One region of the Pseudomonas batumici genome, then DNA from elsewhere that is predicted to be linked to it. Evidence: predicted binding sites of a transcription regulator. Region 1 holds the regulator's gene; each other region holds the start of a gene.
The links. The regulator FliA, encoded in region 1, starts transcription of late flagellar genes. The targets are predictions, from matches to a motif close to CTAAAGTTTNNNNNNNNNNNGCCGNTAA.
Positions count from the first base shown of each region.

Region 2: NUH87_RS23205 (flagellar protein MotY) is a predicted target of FliA. The motif match lies at 2,770-2,797, and genes of this name have one in related genera.
Region 3: flgM (flagellar biosynthesis anti-sigma factor FlgM) is a predicted target of FliA. The motif match lies at 1,574-1,601, and genes of this name have one in related genera.

Region 1 covers NZ_CP144470.1:2,094,297-2,100,156, reverse strand. The annotation lists gene flhA (flagellar biosynthesis protein FlhA) at 1-453, shown strand, start outside; gene flhF (flagellar biosynthesis protein FlhF) at 465-1,793, shown strand; partial or broken gene fleN (flagellar synthesis regulator FleN) at 1,915-2,747, shown strand; gene fliA (RNA polymerase sigma factor FliA) at 2,744-3,484, shown strand; gene NUH87_RS09280 (chemotaxis response regulator CheY) at 3,656-4,027, shown strand; gene NUH87_RS09275 (protein phosphatase CheZ) at 4,050-4,838, shown strand; gene NUH87_RS09270 (chemotaxis protein CheA) at 4,853-5,860, shown strand, end outside.
Region 2 covers NZ_CP144470.1:5,099,586-5,105,445, forward strand. The annotation lists gene NUH87_RS23190 (AraC family transcriptional regulator) at 1-943, shown strand, start outside; gene rnt (ribonuclease T) at 985-1,662, opposite strand; gene pyrC (dihydroorotase) at 1,659-2,705, opposite strand; gene NUH87_RS23205 (flagellar protein MotY) at 2,863-3,780, shown strand; gene NUH87_RS23210 (argininosuccinate synthase) at 3,910-5,127, shown strand; gene NUH87_RS23215 (hypothetical protein) at 5,191-5,733, opposite strand.
Region 3 covers NZ_CP144470.1:5,316,177-5,322,036, forward strand. The annotation lists gene NUH87_RS24210 (flagellar brake protein) at 1-604, opposite strand, end outside; gene NUH87_RS24215 (flagella synthesis protein FlgN) at 700-1,167, opposite strand; gene flgM (flagellar biosynthesis anti-sigma factor FlgM) at 1,216-1,536, opposite strand; gene flgA (flagellar basal body P-ring formation chaperone FlgA) at 1,687-2,448, opposite strand; gene NUH87_RS24230 (chemotaxis protein CheV) at 2,528-3,454, shown strand; gene cheR (protein-glutamate O-methyltransferase CheR) at 3,509-4,336, shown strand; gene flgB (flagellar basal body rod protein FlgB) at 4,578-4,985, shown strand; gene flgC (flagellar basal body rod protein FlgC) at 4,989-5,432, shown strand; gene flgD (flagellar hook assembly protein FlgD) at 5,448-5,860, shown strand, end outside.

The DNA of each region.
Region 1 (5,860 bases):
GTCCGGGATATCCGCAGCATTGCCGAAGCCATCGCCAACAATGCCACCAAGAGTCAAGATACTGCCGCTATGGTTGCCGCGGTGCGCGTCGGATTGTCGCGCGCAATCGTCCAAAGCATTGTAGGGCTTGAGTCCGAGCTGCCTGTGATCACCTTGGAACCAAGGTTGGAACAAATATTGCTCAATAGTCTGCAGAAGGCCGGACAAGGCTCGGAAGAAGGCGTTCTTCTGGAGCCGAGCATGGCTGAAAAACTCCAGCGTTCGCTGATCGACGCCGCCCAGCGCCAGGAAATGCAAGGGCAGCCGGTGATCCTGCTGGTAGCTGGACCGGTTCGCGCGATGCTTTCGCGGTTCGGACGACTGGCGGTGCCAAGCCTGCATGTATTGGCCTACCAGGAAATTCCGGACAACAAGCAAGTGACCATCGTTGCGACAGTAGGGCCCAACGGCTGAGGTAGTGGGTTATGCAAGTTAAGCGTTTTTTCGCCGCCGATATGCGTCAGGCCATGAAGCTGGTTCGTGATGAGCTGGGTTCGGACGCGGCCATTATCGGCAACCGCCGGATTGCGGGCGGTGTCGAGCTGACGGCTGCCCTGGACTACAAGCTCTCGGCACTGTCGCCACGGGTGCCGAACATCGAGCTCGAAGACGAGCTGCGCAAGACCCAGTCGCGTATCGTCACCGCCCAGGCCGAACTGAGCCTGCGCAGCGACGGTGAAGGCGATGCGACGACCAATCGACAACTGTTCGCCGGCCTGCCACTGACCGCCGCCGAGCCGCTGATCGAACCGACCTTCGACGAACCCCGGCGTCCGGCCCCTGCGCCTGTTGCCCCGGCCCCGGCGGTGGACCAGCGGGTGTTCGACTCGATGCGTTCGGAACTCAACGGCCTGCGCGAGCTGCTGGAAGTCCAGCTCGGCTCCCTGGCCTGGAACCAGTTGCAAGGCCGTCAGCCGCAACAGGCCAACCTCTGGCGTCGTCTGCAGCGCATCGGCCTGTCCGGGCCGCTGTCGCGGGACTTGCTGGACCTGGTCAGCGAAATCGACGAGCCGCGCCAGGCCTGGCGCATGCTGCTGGCGCACCTGGCGCGGATGATCGTCACCCCCGAGATCGAGCCGCTGGAAGAGGGTGGCGTGATCGCCATGGTCGGCCCGGCCGGCATGGGCAAGACCACCACGCTGGCCAAGCTGGCGGCGCGCTACGTGCTCAAGTACGGCGCGCAGAACATCGCGCTGGTGAGCATGGACAGCTTCCGCATCGGTGCCCAGGAGCAGCTCAAGACCCTGGGACGGATCCTCAACGTGTCCGTGACCCATGTCGATCCGGGCCAGTCCCTGGCCCAGGCCCTCGATCCGCTGCTGCGCAAGCGTGTGGTGCTGATCGATACCGCCGGCCTGCAGGCCAGCGATCCGGCCTTGCGCATGCAGCTGGAAAGCCTGGCCGGACGCGGGATCAAGGCCAAGAATTACCTGGTGCTGGCCACCACCAGCCAGAAGCAGGTGCTGACCGCCGCCTACCACAGTTACAAGCGCTGCGGGCTGGCCGGTTGCATCCTGACTAAGCTTGATGAAACGGCGAGCCTCGGCGAAGTGCTGAGCCTGGCCATCAGTCACGAGTTGCCGGTGGCCTATCTGACCGACGGGCCGCGCATTCCGGATGACCTGCACCTGCCGCGCCGGCATCAGTTGGTGTCCAGGGCGGTCAGTGTACAAATGCAGGAAGAGCCCAGCGAGGAGGCCATGGCCGATATGTTCGCTGACATCTACCACAGCCCGTCCAAACGGGTGGGCTGAGATGAGTATGAAGACGTTGCAAACGACCTCCATCGAGGGTCTGCCACGCGTTGTTCCGGCAAGTGACCGCGCAGCCACTTATGTGGCCTTCCGTCTAAGCAAGACAAGGTAAGAAGAGAACATGGGCAGCATGCATCCCGTACAGGTGATCGCGGTGACCGGCGGCAAAGGTGGCGTCGGGAAGACCAACGTGTCAGTGAATTTATCCCTGGCGCTGGCTGAGCTCGGCCGGCGCGTCATGCTGCTGGATGCCGATCTGGGACTGGCGAATGTCGATGTGCTGCTGGGCCTGACCCCCAAACGCACCCTGGCCGACGTGGTCGAGGGGCGCTGCGAACTGCGCGATGTGCTGCTGCAAGGTCCGGGCGGGATTCGTATCGTGCCCGCGGCCTCGGGCACCCAGAGCATGGTGCACCTGAGCCCGGCGCAGCATGCGGGCCTGATCCAGGCCTTCAGCGACATCGGCGACAACCTCGACGTGCTGGTGATCGACACCGCCGCGGGCATTGGCGAGTCGGTGGTCAGCTTTGTCCGCGCGGCCCAGGAAGTGCTGCTGGTGGTCTGCGACGAGCCGACCTCGATCACCGACGCCTACGCCTTGATCAAGCTGCTCAACCGCGACTACGGCATGAACCGCTTCCGGGTGCTGGCCAACATGGCCCAGAGCCCGCAGGAAGGCCGCAACCTGTTCGCCAAGTTGACCAAGGTCACGGACCGCTTCCTCGATGTGGCCCTACAATACGTCGGCGCCGTTCCTTATGACGAGTGCGTGCGCAAGGCCGTGCAAAAGCAGCGTGCGGTCTATGAGGCATTCCCTCGTTCGAAATGCGCCTTGGCGTTCAAGGCTATTGCCCAGAAGGTCGACACCTGGCCGCTGCCCGCCAACCCGCGGGGCACCTGGAGTTTTTCGTCGAGCGTCTGGTGCATCAAACGAGTGCGGGACCGGTGCTATGACTGCCAGTGGCTATCGCATGTATTCCAAGTCGTCGCGTGACAGCCAGTATGAATTGATTGAACGTTATGCGCCGTTGGTCAAACGTATCGCCTATCACCTGCTGGCACGCCTGCCGGCCAGCGTCCAGGTCGAGGATCTGATCCAGGCCGGGATGATCGGCCTGCTGGAAGTCTCGACCAAGTACGACTCGAGCAAGGGGGCCAGTTTCGAGACCTATGCCGGCATTCGTATCCGTGGCGCGATGCTCGATGAAGTGCGCAAGGGCGACTGGGCGCCGCGTTCGGTTCACCGCAACACCCGCATGGTCAGTGACGCAATTCGTGCAATTGAAGCAAAAACCGGTCGTGACGCTAAAGATCACGAGGTTGCAGCCGAACTCCAATTGAGTCTCGACGATTATTACGGGATTTTGAACGATACCTTGGGCAGCCGCCTGTTCAGTTTCGACGACCTGTTGCAGGACGGCGAGCATGAAGGGCTGCATGAGGACGGTGCGAGTGCTCATCTCGAGCCGTCGCGCGACCTGGAAGATGAACGCTTCCAGGCGGCGCTGGCGGATGCGATTGCCAATTTGCCGGAGCGTGAGCGACTGGTGTTGGCGCTGTACTACGACGAGGAGCTGAACCTCAAGGAGATTGGTGAGGTGCTGGGGGTCAGCGAGTCGCGAGTCAGCCAGTTACACAGCCAGTGCGCGGCCCGCTTGCGGGGGCGTTTGGGGGAGTGGCGAGCGCGCTGAGGCGGTTTGGGAACACTGCGAACGAGATCGGCATGGCGTTTGACGCCCTGGCGGTGACTCGGCCGGATGGGGTTTCCATGCAGTCGTTGAGTGCTGTGCCGGATTGATTGAACAGCGCGTTCAGGTGCTGAACGCGTTTAAGACTGCTTGGAGGTCGAATTGGACAAGAACATGAAAATCCTCATCGTTGACGATTTTTCAACGATGCGGCGGATCATCAAGAACCTGTTGCGTGACCTCGGGTTCACCAACACGGTCGAGGCGGACGACGGTACCACCGCGATTCCCGTCCTCAACAGCGGTAGCATCGACTTTCTGGTGACTGACTGGAACATGCCCGGCATGACCGGCATCGACCTGCTGCGTCACGTACGCGCCGATGAAAAGCTCAAGCACCTGCCGGTGTTGATGGTCACCGCCGAAGCCAAGCGCGAGCAGATCATCGAAGCTGCCCAGGCCGGTGTAAACGGCTATGTGGTCAAACCATTCACGGCCCAGGCGTTGAAAGAGAAGATCGAGAAAATCTTCGAACGCATCGGCTGATGATGTCCACCACGGGGGCGCTATGGAGCACAACGAATCTTCACTGGGTGATTTTGAATTAACCCTGAAAAAACATGCCCGCGAACTGGTCGACAGCCTTGAAAAAGGCCGGTTCGGTGACGCGGTGCAAATGATCCATGAGCTGAATCAGACCCGTGACCGTGGCCTGTACCTGGAAGTCGGCAAGCTCACCCGCGAATTGCACAGTGCCATTGTCAACTTCCAGATCGACCCGCATATGCCGCAGGCCGAGGAAGTGTCGCAGATCACCGACGCCACCGAGCGCCTGTCCTATGTGGTCAGGCTGACCGAGGCTGCGGCCAACCGCACCATGGACCTGGTGGAGAGCGCGACCCCGCGGGTCAGTGGCCTGCATGAGGAAGCCAAGGCATTGAGCACCGACTGGAGCCGTTTCATGCGGCGCGAAGTCGATGCCCAGGAGTTTCGCGAGCTGGCGCGGCGGGTCGACGGTTTCCTGTCCCGCAGCGAGCAGGAGACCCGTGCCGTGTCGAGCGACCTGAACGACATTCTGCTGGCCCAGGACTACCAGGACCTTACCGGCCAGGTGATCAAGCGCGTGACCCAGATGGTCACCGAAGTGGAAAGCAATCTGCTCAAGCTGGTGCTGATGGCCAGTCAGGTCGACCGCTTTGCCGGTATCGAACATGACCGCGAAGCCATCCTCGCCGAAAAAGATCAGCAAAAAGAGCTGGCCAAGGGTGTAGGTCCGCAGATTCATGCCGATAAACGTGAAGACGTTGTATCCGGTCAGGACGATGTCGACGATTTGCTTTCCAGTCTTGGATTCTAGGAGCACCCAAACACATGAGCTTCGGCGCCGATGAAGAGATCCTTCAGGATTTCCTGGTTGAGGCCGGCGAGATTCTGGAGCAACTGTCCGAACAACTGGTCGAGCTGGAAAGCCGACCGGATGATGCGGATCTGCTCAATGCAATCTTTCGCGGTTTTCACACTGTAAAAGGGGGCGCCGGCTTCCTCCAGCTCAACGAGCTGGTGGAGTGCTGCCACATCGCCGAGAACGTGTTCGACATCCTGCGCAAGGGTGAGCGGCGCGTCGATGCGGAACTGATGGACGTGGTCCTGGAAGCGCTGGATGCAGTGAACAGCATGTTCAGCGAAGTGCGTGAGCGCGGCCCGATCACCCCGGCGACCCCGGAGTTGCTGGCGGCCTTGGCGCGCCTGGCGGAACCGGCGGGTGCCGAAGAGGTGGCCGCGCCAGTGGCCGAGGTCGTGGAGCCTGAACCGGTCGCTGAAAGCGAGTCCGGCGACATCACCGACAACGAATTCGAATTGCTGCTCGACTCCCTGAACAGCGTCAAGGCCGAAGCCGAGGCGCCGCAAGCCGTTGCCGCGGTGGAAGGCGAGGCCGGCAGTGATGAGATCACCGACGCCGAGTTCGAATCCTTGCTCGACCAGTTGCACGGCAAGGGCCAGTTCGCCCCCGATGCGGTGGCGACGCCGGCTCAACCGGCGGCATCCGGCGCAACGCCCGATGCAACCGAAAGCAGCGATATTACCGACGATGAATTCGAAGCCTTGCTGGACCAGTTGCATGGCAAGGGCTCGTTCAAGGTCGACGCCCTCGATACGGCTGCGGCCTCGGCCCAGGCGTCTGAAGTCACGGGTGCCAAGGGCGATGACCTGATCACCGACCAGGAGTTCGAATCCCTGCTCGACGAGCTGCATGGCAAGGGCAAGTTCACCGAAGTGGCCGCGACTACCGCGACCGCCGCAGTGGCTGCAGTGGCCACGCCGGTCGCCAGCAAACCGACTGCCGCGCCTGCCGCCAAGGCACCCGCTCCGGCAGCGGCG
Region 2 (5,860 bases), 3.0 Mb from region 1:
CCCTGATCATTTGCTACGTCTGGCGGGCCTCCCCGAAGATCTGTTTTCGCGCAAGCAGGCCAGTATCACCGCGCAACAGTATTTCAGGCTGTGGCAAGCCATTGAGGTCTCCGTGGGGGGCACGGCCTTGCCGCTTCGGGTGGGGCAGGCGATCTCGGTCGAAGCCTTCGATCCGCCGATCTTCGCGAGCTTGTGCAGCCCCAATCTCAATATCGCCATGCAGCGTCTGTCGGCATTCAAGAAACTCATCGGGCCGATGACACTGAGTGTGGCGGTCGGCTCGACGAAGACTTCGATAACGCTCGAGTGCTACGCAAACGAGGGAAGCATCCCCCGGAACCTGGCAATGACGGAACTGGTCTTTCTCACGCAACTGGTCAGGCTCGGAACCCGCCATCGGGTGATTCCCCTGGAGGTGATGGTGCCTGAGCTCCCCGGTAGTCTTGACGGGTATGTCGACTATTTCGGTGTTTCGCCAAAACAGGGCGCCGCGATCCGGGTATCGTTTTCGAGCCGGGATGCTGTCAGACCGTTCCTGACCGCCAACGAATCGATGTGGGCGTATTTCGAGCCGGGTTTGCGCAAGCGACTGTCCTCCCTGGACTCGACGGCGAAGATGAGTGATCGCGTCAGGGCGGTACTCTTGGAGGGATTGCCCGCGGGCGAATATTCGATCGTGTTCGTCGCCAGGCATCTTGCCGTCAGCAAGCGCACCTTGCAGAGGCAACTAGGCGACGAGTCCACGAGTTTTACCGATATTCTGAATGCTACGCGCCAGCAACTGGCGCAGCATTACCTGAGCAGCCCCGCCATTTCCCAGGGGGAGATTGCCTATCTCCTTGGATTTCAGGAGGTCAATTCCTTTATCCGGGCATTCAAGGAGTGGACAGGCAATACCCCTGGAGCCTATCGGCACGAAACGGTGTCATCAAGAATGACTTGAGAGCGGGCATTTTCAGGCGCCCGGATCATTCGCCGAGCGGATCAGTCGTTGTAGTCTTCCCAGCCGCCCATTTCCTTCCAGCGGTTGACGATGCCGCAGAACAGCTCGGCGGTCTTCTCCGTGTCGTAGCGGGCCGAGTGGGCCTCGCGTCCGTCGAAGTCGATATCGGCGGCCTGGCAGGCCTTGGCCAGCACGGTCTGGCCGTACGCCAGGCCGGCGAGACTGGCCGTGTCAAAGCTGGAGAACGGGTGGAACGGGTTGCGCTTCATGTCCAGGCGCGCCACCGCGGCGTTGAGGAAGCCCAGGTCGAAGCTGCTGTTGTGGCCGACCAGGATCGCGCGTTTGCAACCGTTGGCCTTCAAGGCCTTGCGCACGCCACGGAAAATGTCGGTCAGCGCGGTTTCCTCGCTGACTGCCATGCGCAGCGGGTGGTCGAGCTTGATCCCGGTGAACTCCAGGGCCGCCGCTTCGATATTGGCGCCTTCGAACGGCTCGACCCGGAAGAAGTAGGTGTGTTCCGGGAACACAAAGCCTTTTTCGTCCATGCCGATGGTGGTGGCGGCGATTTCCAGCAGGGCGTCGGTGGCGGCGTTGAAACCACCGGTCTCGACATCGACGACAACCGGCAGATAGCCGCGAAAGCGCGCGGCCATCGGATGCCGGGAGCCGGTACCGCCGCCGTTGCCTTCTAGTTCGTCGTCGTAATGCTCTTCACTCACAGGGTTTCCTCCAGCAGGCGCCAGCGCAGTTTTTCACCGGCGCGCAGCGGGATGACGGACAGCTCGCCGAAGGGCAGGCTGGTCGGGGCGGTCCATTCTTCACGAACCAGGGTGATGCTGTCGGTGTTCGCCGGCAGGCCGTAGAAGCGCGGGCCATACACACTGGCGAAACCTTCGAGCTTGTCCAGCGCGTTGCGTTGTTCGAAGGCCTCGGCGTACAGCTCGATCGCGGCATAGGCGGTGTAGCAGCCGGCGCAACCGCAGGCGGCTTCCTTGGCGTGCTGGGCGTGGGGCGCCGAGTCGGTGCCGAGGAAAAACTTCGGATTGCCGCTGGTCGCTGCCGTGAGCAGGGCTTCCTGGTGCGTGCCGCGCTTGAGGATCGGCAAGCAGTAGAAGTGCGGACGGATACCGCCCACCAGCATGTGGTTGCGGTTGTACAGCAGGTGGTGCGCGGTAATGGTCGCGCCGACGTTGGCCGGGGCTTCGCTGACGAACTGCACGGCGTCCGCCGTGGTGATGTGTTCGAACACCACCTTGAGGGTCGGGAAGCGTTCGACGACGCGGCGCAAATGTTCGTCGATGAACAGTTTCTCGCGGTCGAACACGTCGACCTCGCCACGGGTGACCTCGCCATGGACCAACAACGGCATGCCGACTTCGGCCATGACCTCCAGGACCGGGAAAATCTTGTCGACGCTGGTCACGCCCGAATCCGAGTTGGTGGTCGCGCCGGCCGGGTAGAGCTTGGCGGCGTGGATGAAACCGCTGGCCTTGGCGGCGCGGATTTCCTCGGGCTGGGTCCGATCGGTGAGGTAGAGCACCATCAGCGGCTCGAAGCGGCTGCCGGCCGGTCGCGCAGCGAGAATGCGCTGGCGATAGGCATCGGCTTCCACGGCGTTGCGCACCGGTGGCAGCAGGTTGGGCATGATGATGGCGCGGCCAAAGGTGCGCGCAACATCCGCCACAGTGTGAGGTAAGGCAGCGCCATCGCGAAGATGGATATGCCAGTCGTCGGGACGCAGCAGGGTCAGGCGGTCGGACATGGGGGATTCCAGGCGGGTCGAACTGAGGGAATGCTACCGGAAAAGACGGTTTCAGGCACTCGCTATCAAGTTTTGCCACGAGCAACCGATACCACAGGAGTAGGGCGTGGAATCGGCATGCCTGTCTTGACGATGTAGATATCCAGTGGAGCCTCCCGTGCGCCAGCGTTATTTAGCCTTGCTCAGTATGTTCGCCAGCCTGCCCGCCATGGCGCTGACTTTCCAGACCCGTCTGGAGAGCATCGAGTGGAAGGTGGAAGGGGACAAATTCGAGTGTCGGTTGAGCCAGCCGATCACCGACTTCGGCACCGGCGAGTTCGTGCGTCGGGCCGGCGAGCAGGTGACCTTTCGCCTGAAAGCCTATAACCACGTGCTGGGTGGCGGTTCGGCGACCTTGCTGGCGGCGGCGGCGCCGTGGCAGCCGGGGCGTGGTGACATCAATCTGGGCTCGGTGCAGATGGGCAACGGCGATGTGCTGTTCAACAGCTCCCAGGGCCAGGCCGGACGCCTGGTCAGCGGTCTGCTGGAGGGCCGTAGCCCGCTGGTGCGTCACTACTCGCGAGACGGTGGCCTGTCGGAAATACGCCTGCTGCCGGTGAAGTTCAGCAAGGCCTACAGCGACTACCAGGAGTGCACCGCCAAACTGCTGCCGAAGAATTTCGAGCAGGTGAAACAGGCGCAGATCGGCTTTCCCGGCACCGGCGTCGACCTCGATGCCCAGGCCAAGGCCGAGTTGCAGGTGATGCTCGACTTCATCAAGGCCGACCCGAGCGTCAACCATATCGAACTCGACGGGCATTCCGACAATGCCGGCAATCGCCTGGCCAACCGCGACCTGTCGCGCCGCCGGGCGCTGTCGGTCATGGACTTCTTCAAGGCCAACGGTATCCCCGAATCGCAGATCGTCATGCGCTTTCACGGCGAACGTTATCCGCTGGTGCCGAACAACAGTGCGGCCAACCGGGCGAAGAATCGCCGGGTCAATATCCATCTGGAGCGTGTCCCGGTGGCCGAGAAGTCCGCGCCCGCACCTGTCCCCACGGCCAGCGTGGGGAATGCCGCGAAGACCTCCTGAAGCGGCTGTTTTCGTCGCCGTCTCGACATTATCTGTCGCTTTGCCGTCCTAAGCTGTCGCGCCTCTGTAAATTCACCGGTTTGAGCGGTAGAATCGACGCCTTTCCGTACAACCCCGTGGAGTGATGGCATGGCCGACGTAAACAAGGTCGTTCTCGCGTATTCCGGCGGCCTGGACACTTCGGTGATCCTCAAGTGGCTGCAGGATACTTATAACTGTGAAGTGGTGACCTTCACCGCGGACCTGGGTCAGGGCGAAGAGGTCGAGCCGGCACGTGCCAAGGCGCAAGCCATGGGCGTGAAAGAGATCTACATCGATGACCTGCGCGAAGAGTTCGTGCGTGATTTCGTGTTCCCGATGTTCCGCGCCAACACCGTCTACGAAGGCGAGTACCTGCTGGGTACCTCCATCGCCCGTCCGCTGATCGCCAAGCGCCTGATCGAAATCGCCAACGAAACCGGCGCCGACGCCATTTCCCATGGCGCTACCGGCAAGGGCAACGACCAGGTGCGTTTCGAACTGGGCGCCTACGCCCTCAAGCCTGGCGTGAAAGTGATCGCTCCGTGGCGTGAATGGGACCTGCTGTCCCGTGAAAAGCTGATGGATTACGCTGAAAAGCACGGGATCCCGATCGAGCGTCACGGCAAGAAAAAGTCCCCGTACTCGATGGACGCCAACCTGCTGCACATCTCCTATGAAGGCGGCGTGCTGGAAGATACCTGGACCGAGCACGAAGAAGACATGTGGCGTTGGACCGTCTCCCCGGAGAACGCGCCTGACAAGCCGCAGTACCTGGAACTGACCTACCGCAACGGCGATATCGTCGCACTGGACGGCGTCGAAATGACCCCGGCCACCGTGCTGGCGACCCTGAACCGTATCGGTGGCGAACATGGTATCGGGCGTCTGGATATCGTCGAGAACCGCTATGTGGGCATGAAGTCCCGCGGCTGCTACGAAACCCCTGGCGGCACCATCATGTTGCGCGCCCACCGGGCCATCGAGTCGATCACGCTGGACCGCGAAGTCGCTCACCTGAAAGACGAGCTGATGGCCAAGTACGCCAGCCTGATCTACACCGGCTACTGGTGGAGCCCTGAGCGTCTGATGCTGCAGCAGATGATCGATGCGTCCCAGGTTCATGTGAATGGCGTGGTTCGCCTGAAGCTGTACAAGGGCAACGTGATCGTCACCGGTCGCAAGTCCGACGAGTCGCTGTTCGATGCCAACATCGCCACCTTCGAAGAAGACGGCGGTGCCTACAACCAGGCCGACGCGGCCGGCTTCATCAAGCTCAATGCACTGCGCATGCGCATTGCGGCGAACAAGGGCCGTCGGTTGTTCTGATCGATTGCCGCTCTGAAAAGCCCTGGCCGATGGCCGGGGCTTTTTTTTGCGGTCAGGACGATATCATTCATCCCGGTTGTCGGTGCGGTGATTGAGTTCGAAGCGGTAGTTCTTGCCCAGTTCGCAGACCTGGCGGAGGGTCAGGTCGAGCTTTTGCGCGATCTCGATGGCGGTGTAGCCGAGCGCGCAATAGTGCATGGCATGTCCGGCAATGGCATCTTGCGCAAACTCCGCCGTGGCCGTTTGTGCTGCCCGATATTTGCGCGTGAGGTGCAGCGAGCGGCTTTGGACGATCTTCAGACCGTTTTCCCGCGCCATGCGCTTTATCTCACTCTTGTTCATCTTGAGGGAGTACTGGAGTGCGGAGATGCCCGCGCCCTTGGTAATCAGCTCGCGCAGCAGTTCGGTCTTGCGTGTTCTTTCCTGTTCCTCTTCCTCCGGCGCAGTGAGGTGATTGCCAGCCTCCACGAGGGTCTGGGCGCAAACGGGTCCCTGTACGCGATCAATGGTGCCGCCGCGTTTGAGGAAGTCGTCGATGGCCAGGTCCAGGTCAAGATCCAGGTTTCTCTGCGGGGTGAGATGCTTTTTGAATGTGTGGTCGTTCATTATATATGGCCTGCTCGTCCGAGTCGTAGGATAGACCTTTGCTAATGTCGTTCGGTTTGATGAGTTGTATAAGTGATTGGTGTTGTTCGAAAGTATTGAAGCGGATCAGCAAGTAGCGAGTTTGCAG
Region 3 (5,860 bases), 3.2 Mb from region 1:
GCAGGTGACGCAGTTCCACGGGGGCGGTCATGGGGCCATAGGGCAGGGCGGCAATGAAGCGCTCGTAGACCTGGCCCAGTTGCAGGCGGTCGGAAATATCACCGTCGAAACGCAGCTTGCAGCCGGTGGCGGAAATGTCCAGCAACTTGCCGTTCACCGGTGTCTTGAGCTTCTCGCCGCCCAGTTCGACATTGACCAGTGCAGTCAGCTTCAGGGCGGCGCGGAAGGCATTGCGACGTTGGTGATAGACCACTTCATCGGGCATCGAGCCACGGTAGCAACCGTTGGTCTCGTCGATGGTCATGGGTTGCGGTTGTTCCCAGGCGATGCGCACGCCTTCATGGAAGCCTTCGATCCGGAAGGGTTCGCCGGCGGAGAGGAAGCGCTCTCCGTCGCGAGGGATCATTTCGTCCAGGGCCAGGGTGCCGGCTTCGCGGTCGACATCGATCACAAAGCTCTGGAAGCGTTGGCTGCGCTCATGAAAGGTGATGATCAGCGGGTCATGACTTTCCTGCAGCATCCGCAAGTTGGCGGAAATTTCCAGGGGCGTGCTAAGCACCTTGGGTGGCTGCGGAGCATCATCCGCGCTTGGGGCATTGGACACGGTTCATCAATCTCCAGACAAAATACGACTGCACGCACAGGCTAGCATTTTGCCAGCATGTTGCACGCCTTGGTAGAGCACGCGCAAGGCCCGATTCAAGCCTGACTGAGTGGGCGTGGCTTCACAGACTTCGCTGTCGAGCCGCGCGCATCATAGAGGGCAGGTGTTTCACCGCCGGTCAGGATCTTCAACTGGTTTGCGGTTGTCGCTTGTTGAACCTGGATATTACGACCGTTGAGCTCGTTGGCGGCTTGGCATTCGGCCAGCAATTGGGTCAGCACATCGCTCTGGCTCAGCAATTGTTCGCCGATACCGGACTGCGCGGCGAGCTGTTCCAGGCCGGCGCGGTTGGTGGGCAAATTGAGGCCGGCGAGTACCTGGCTGCGTTTGCGGCCATGCTGTTCCAGCAGAATGATCAGCGCTTGCTTGCGAGCCAGAATATCTTCCAGCTCCAACATATTGCGACCATGGAGCGCCAGGGATTCGGCGCGCAGCAACTCAAGCAGGTCTTGAGCGGGAGCAAAATCGTCGGTGATCAGTTGCAGTAGCGTGTTGTCGTGCATGGCTGGCCTTGGTTTTTAAGCGTCCAAAAGCCTGACGCAGGCCGGAGCCTAGCGCTGGGCTTCGAAGTTGAGCAATTTGCTGGCTACGCGGTTGCTGTCGACCTTGTAGCTGCCATCGGCAATCGCCTGCTTCAACTCGGCCACACGGGCGCTGTTGACAACAGGTTGATTGCGCAGCTTGTCAGTGACTTGTTGCAACTGCTGAGCCTCATTACTGAGGTGTACCGATTCCCCGCTTTGGCTGACCGCTGCCGCCTGCGTGTTCACGGACGCGGATTTGCCGGAACTGTCGGCTTCCTTGCTGGCGCTGGTGCGCGTACTGCCTGTCAGTGACGGGGCGTTATTCAAACGACTGAAATCGATGACCATGATGAAAAAACCTCTGGGTATTTGGACGCTTGCCTTGTTTTCGGCCATACCCGGTAAAACTTTAGGCTCATATGAGAATGAGCCCCACGTGATGGCGGTGTCGCTGTCTGGAGCACAGTTTAGGAAAAGCTTTCGCTTAGCGCCAGTTCCCTACAAGGCGACCTCCACTTGTCCCGGCGCGGTCACCCGGGCCTTGATCACGCGTTGGGAATTCAGGTTCTTGATCCTGATCTGCTCGTTCAGGCCGCCGTTGGACAGGGCTTCACCCGGCATCTTGACCACCAGGCCACCGCTCGTCGCGCTGATGACCACCTGATCACCCTTGCGGACCACCTCGGCCTGTTCCAGATGGACCAGGGTGACGACCTGGTCCATGACCATTGGTCGGACAAGTTTCTGTCCGATGGCTTCGTCCGTGGACGTCAGGAAGCCCTGGTTGTTCAGGCTGATGTCGCGCTCACGCAGGGTGACGTCACCGGGTTCGATGATGCCGGCGCGCTTGAGGGGGCGTGTGGTGACCACCACATTGCGGAACAGCTTGACCTGGGCCGGTACGAACACGGTCCAGGGCGAGCTGCCTTCACAGCGAACCTTGACCGTGACGCGGCCAATGGGGGTGGCCGGGCTTTCCAGGGTGGCTGTCAATTCCTTGTCACAGGCGGCCATGCGCAAACGGGGATCGAGCTGGTTGACCTGGATTTCGTAGCGCCCTTCGGTTTGACTGGTAGCCAGATAGTCTTCTACGGTGAACTCAAGAAAGCCTTGGGTCACGCCGATAAGCTGATCAGGCAGGGTCGCCGACTCAGCAAGGGCAGGGCCGCCGGGGTTCAGACAGCATAAAGCCGCCAAGACCCAGAGCAATCTGCGGTACTGTGAGGTCAGGCGTCGAAAAAATGTCGTTTGTGCTTTCATAACAGTATAAAAAGCAAGGCTCGTGCCGTTTAATGCCGCAGAGGCGTCGGATCATGAAGCTTGGTAAGAGGTGGCTGGTATGGCGGGTGTGATGGATTCGGTGAACCAGCGTACGCAACTGGTCGGGCAGAACCGCCTCGAGCTGTTGTTGTTTCGCCTGGATGGTCAGCAGTTGTACGGGATCAACGTCTTCAAGGTGCGGGAGGTGCTGCAGTGCCCCAAGCTGACCCTGATGCCCAAATCCAGCCCGGTGGTCTGTGGTGTGGCGAATATCCGTGGGGCGACCATTCCCATCCTGGATCTGGCGATGGCCACCGGGGCGGGTGGGCTCCAGGATCAAAGTAATCCGTTTGTGATCATTACCGAGTACAACACCAAGACCCAGGGTTTCCTGGTGAAATCGGTGGAGCGCATCGTCAATATGAACTGGGAAGAGATCCATCCGCCGCCCAAGGGCACCGGACGCGATCACTACCTGACCGCCGTGACCCGGATCGACAACCAGTTGGTGGAAATCATCGACGTCGAGAAGATCCTCGCCGAGGTGTCGCCGACCTCCGAATCGATTTCCCATGGGGTGGTCGATGTCGAGACCCAGGCCAAGGCGATTTCGATGCGGGTGCTGACGGTGGATGACTCATCGGTGGCGCGCAAGCAGGTCACGCGTTGCCTGCAGACCGTGGGCGTGGAAGTGGTGGCGTTGAACGACGGCCGGCAGGCGTTGGATTACCTGCGCAAGCTGGTCGACGAGGGCAAGAAGCCGGAAGAGGAATTCCTGATGATGATCTCCGACATCGAAATGCCCGAAATGGACGGTTACACCCTCACGGCCGAGATCCGCAACGATCCACGCATGCAAAAACTTCATATCATCCTGCATACTTCCTTGTCAGGGGTCTTCAACCAGGCGATGGTCAAGAAGGTCGGCGCCGATGACTTCCTGGCCAAGTTCCGTCCCGATGACCTGGCAGCCCGGGTGGTCGGTCGGATCAAGGCGGCAGAATAAGCGACCGGGAACCTCCGTTCCCGGCGGTACCAACGATTGTAGAGGCGGCATCATTTGTCTACGGGTAATTTGGATTTCGAACAGTTCCGGGTCTTCCTGGAAAAGGCCTGTGGCATTCTGCTCGGTGAAAACAAGCAGTATCTGGTTTCCAGCCGTCTCAATAAACTGATGGAGCAGCAGGGGCTCAAGTCCCTGGGCGAGCTGGTTCAGCGGATCCAGACCCAGCCACGCAGCGGTTTGCGCGAGCAGGTGGTGGATGCCATGACCACCAACGAAACCCTGTGGTTTCGTGACACCTATCCCTTCGAGGTCCTGAAGAACAAGGTGTTGCCGGAAATGATCAAGGCCAGTCCTGGCCAGCGTCTGCGGATCTGGTCGGCCGCGTGCTCGTCGGGGCAGGAGCCCTATTCGATCTCGATGTCGATCGATGAGTTCGAGCGGACCAACATGGGGCAGTTGAAGGGCGGCGCGCAGATTGTCGCCACCGACCTGTCCGGGCTGATGCTCACCAACTGCAAGAGCGGTGAATACGACAGTCTGGCTATTGGCCGCGGCCTGTCGCCCGAGCGCCTGCAGCGTTACTTCGATCCCAAGGGACCGGGGCGCTGGGCGGTCAAGGCGCCGATCAGGAGTCGAGTGGAGTTTCGCTCGTTCAACCTGTTGGACAGCTATGCGAGCCTGGGCAAGTTCGACATCGTGTTCTGCCGCAACGTGTTGATCTACTTCTCCGCTGAAGTGAAGAAGGACATTCTGCTGCGTATCCACGGCACCCTGAAGCCGGGCGGCTACCTGTACCTCGGGGCATCGGAAGCCCTGAACGGTCTGCCGGATCACTATCAGATGGTGCAGTGCAGCCCGGGGATCATCTACCAGGCCAAGTAAGCGGCAAGCAGGACAAAAAGACGGGAACCCCAGCGGGTTCCCGTTTTTTTTTCTGGCTTGTTTTGCCGCTTTACCGGCGCTCGGCGGAAATGCCTTGCCGCTTTTCTGGCATTGCCGCTCGCCATCTGCCTGCAAGCCCTTGATTTACAAGCATTGAAAAGCTGGCATGAGCCTTGCTTTGTCACTTGCAACGAACAGCCTGTTCCAAAAAACCAGGTCAACCCGCTAAAGGTTTCCCGACATGAGCATCAACTTCGATAAAGCGCTCGGTATCCATGAGCAAGCCCTGGCCTTCCGCGCCCAGCGCGCCGAAGTTCTGGCGAACAACATCGCCAACGCCGATACCCCGAACTACAAGGCACGGGACATGGATTTCTCCTCGGTGCTCGCCGAGCAGAGCGAAAAGGCCCAGAACGGCAGCTTTGCGCTGAACACCACCAATGCCCGCCATATCGAAGCCCAGGGTCTGAGCAACGGCGATGCCACGCTGCAGTACCGCACACCGATGCAGCCGTCGATCGACCAGAACACCGTGGATGCGCAGATCGAGCAATCGAACTATGCGAAGAACTCGGTCGACTTCCAGGCCAGCTTCACCCTGCTGAACGCACGATTCAAAGGGCTGGTTTCAGCCCTGCGTGGAGAATAAGTCATGTCCCTGTCCAGCGTTTTCAACATTGCCGGTACCGGCATGAGTGCCCAGACCACTCGCCTGAACACCGTCGCCAGTAACATCGCCAACGCCGAAACCGTCTCGTCGAGCATGGACCAGACCTATCGTGCCCGTCATCCGGTGTTCGCCACCATGTTCCAGAACGGCCAGGGCCAGACCGACAACTCGCTGTTCCAGAGCCAGGACGGAGCGGGCGCCGGCGTTCAGGTCATGGGCGTGGTCGAAGACCCCAGCAACCTTGAAGCCCGTTATGAGCCGAACCATCCGGCCGCTGACGCCAACGGGTATGTCTACTACCCCAACGTCAACGTGGTTCAGGAAATGGCCGACATGATTTCCGCCAGCCGTTCGTTCCAGACCAACGCGGACATTATGAGCACCGCCAAAACCATGATGCAGAAGGTCCTGACTCTCGGTCAGTGATAAGGGGCGATTTCCATGACCACGGTTTCCAGCACTTCGTCGAGTACCAGTACTTCGACACTTGATACGATTATTGCCAACTCCAAGAAGACAACCACCGGCAGTACCGACGCGCTGGGCAATGCCATCAGCAGCGCCGCCGGCGGCCAGACGCTGGGCAAGGACGCGTTCCTGCAACTGCTGGTGACCCAGCTGAAGAACCAGGACCCGCTCAACCCCCAGGACAACAGTGCCTTCGTCGCACAGTTGGCGCAGTTCAGCAGCCTGGAAGGTATCCAGACGCTCAACACCAGCGTGAACAACATCTCCAGTTCCTTCCAGTCGTCCCAGGCGCTGCAGGCGTCGTCGATGGTCGGGCGTTCGGTTATCGCGCCGGCCACCCAGGCCGTGGTCGATACCAGCAAGACCTTCACCGGCACGGCCGTGGT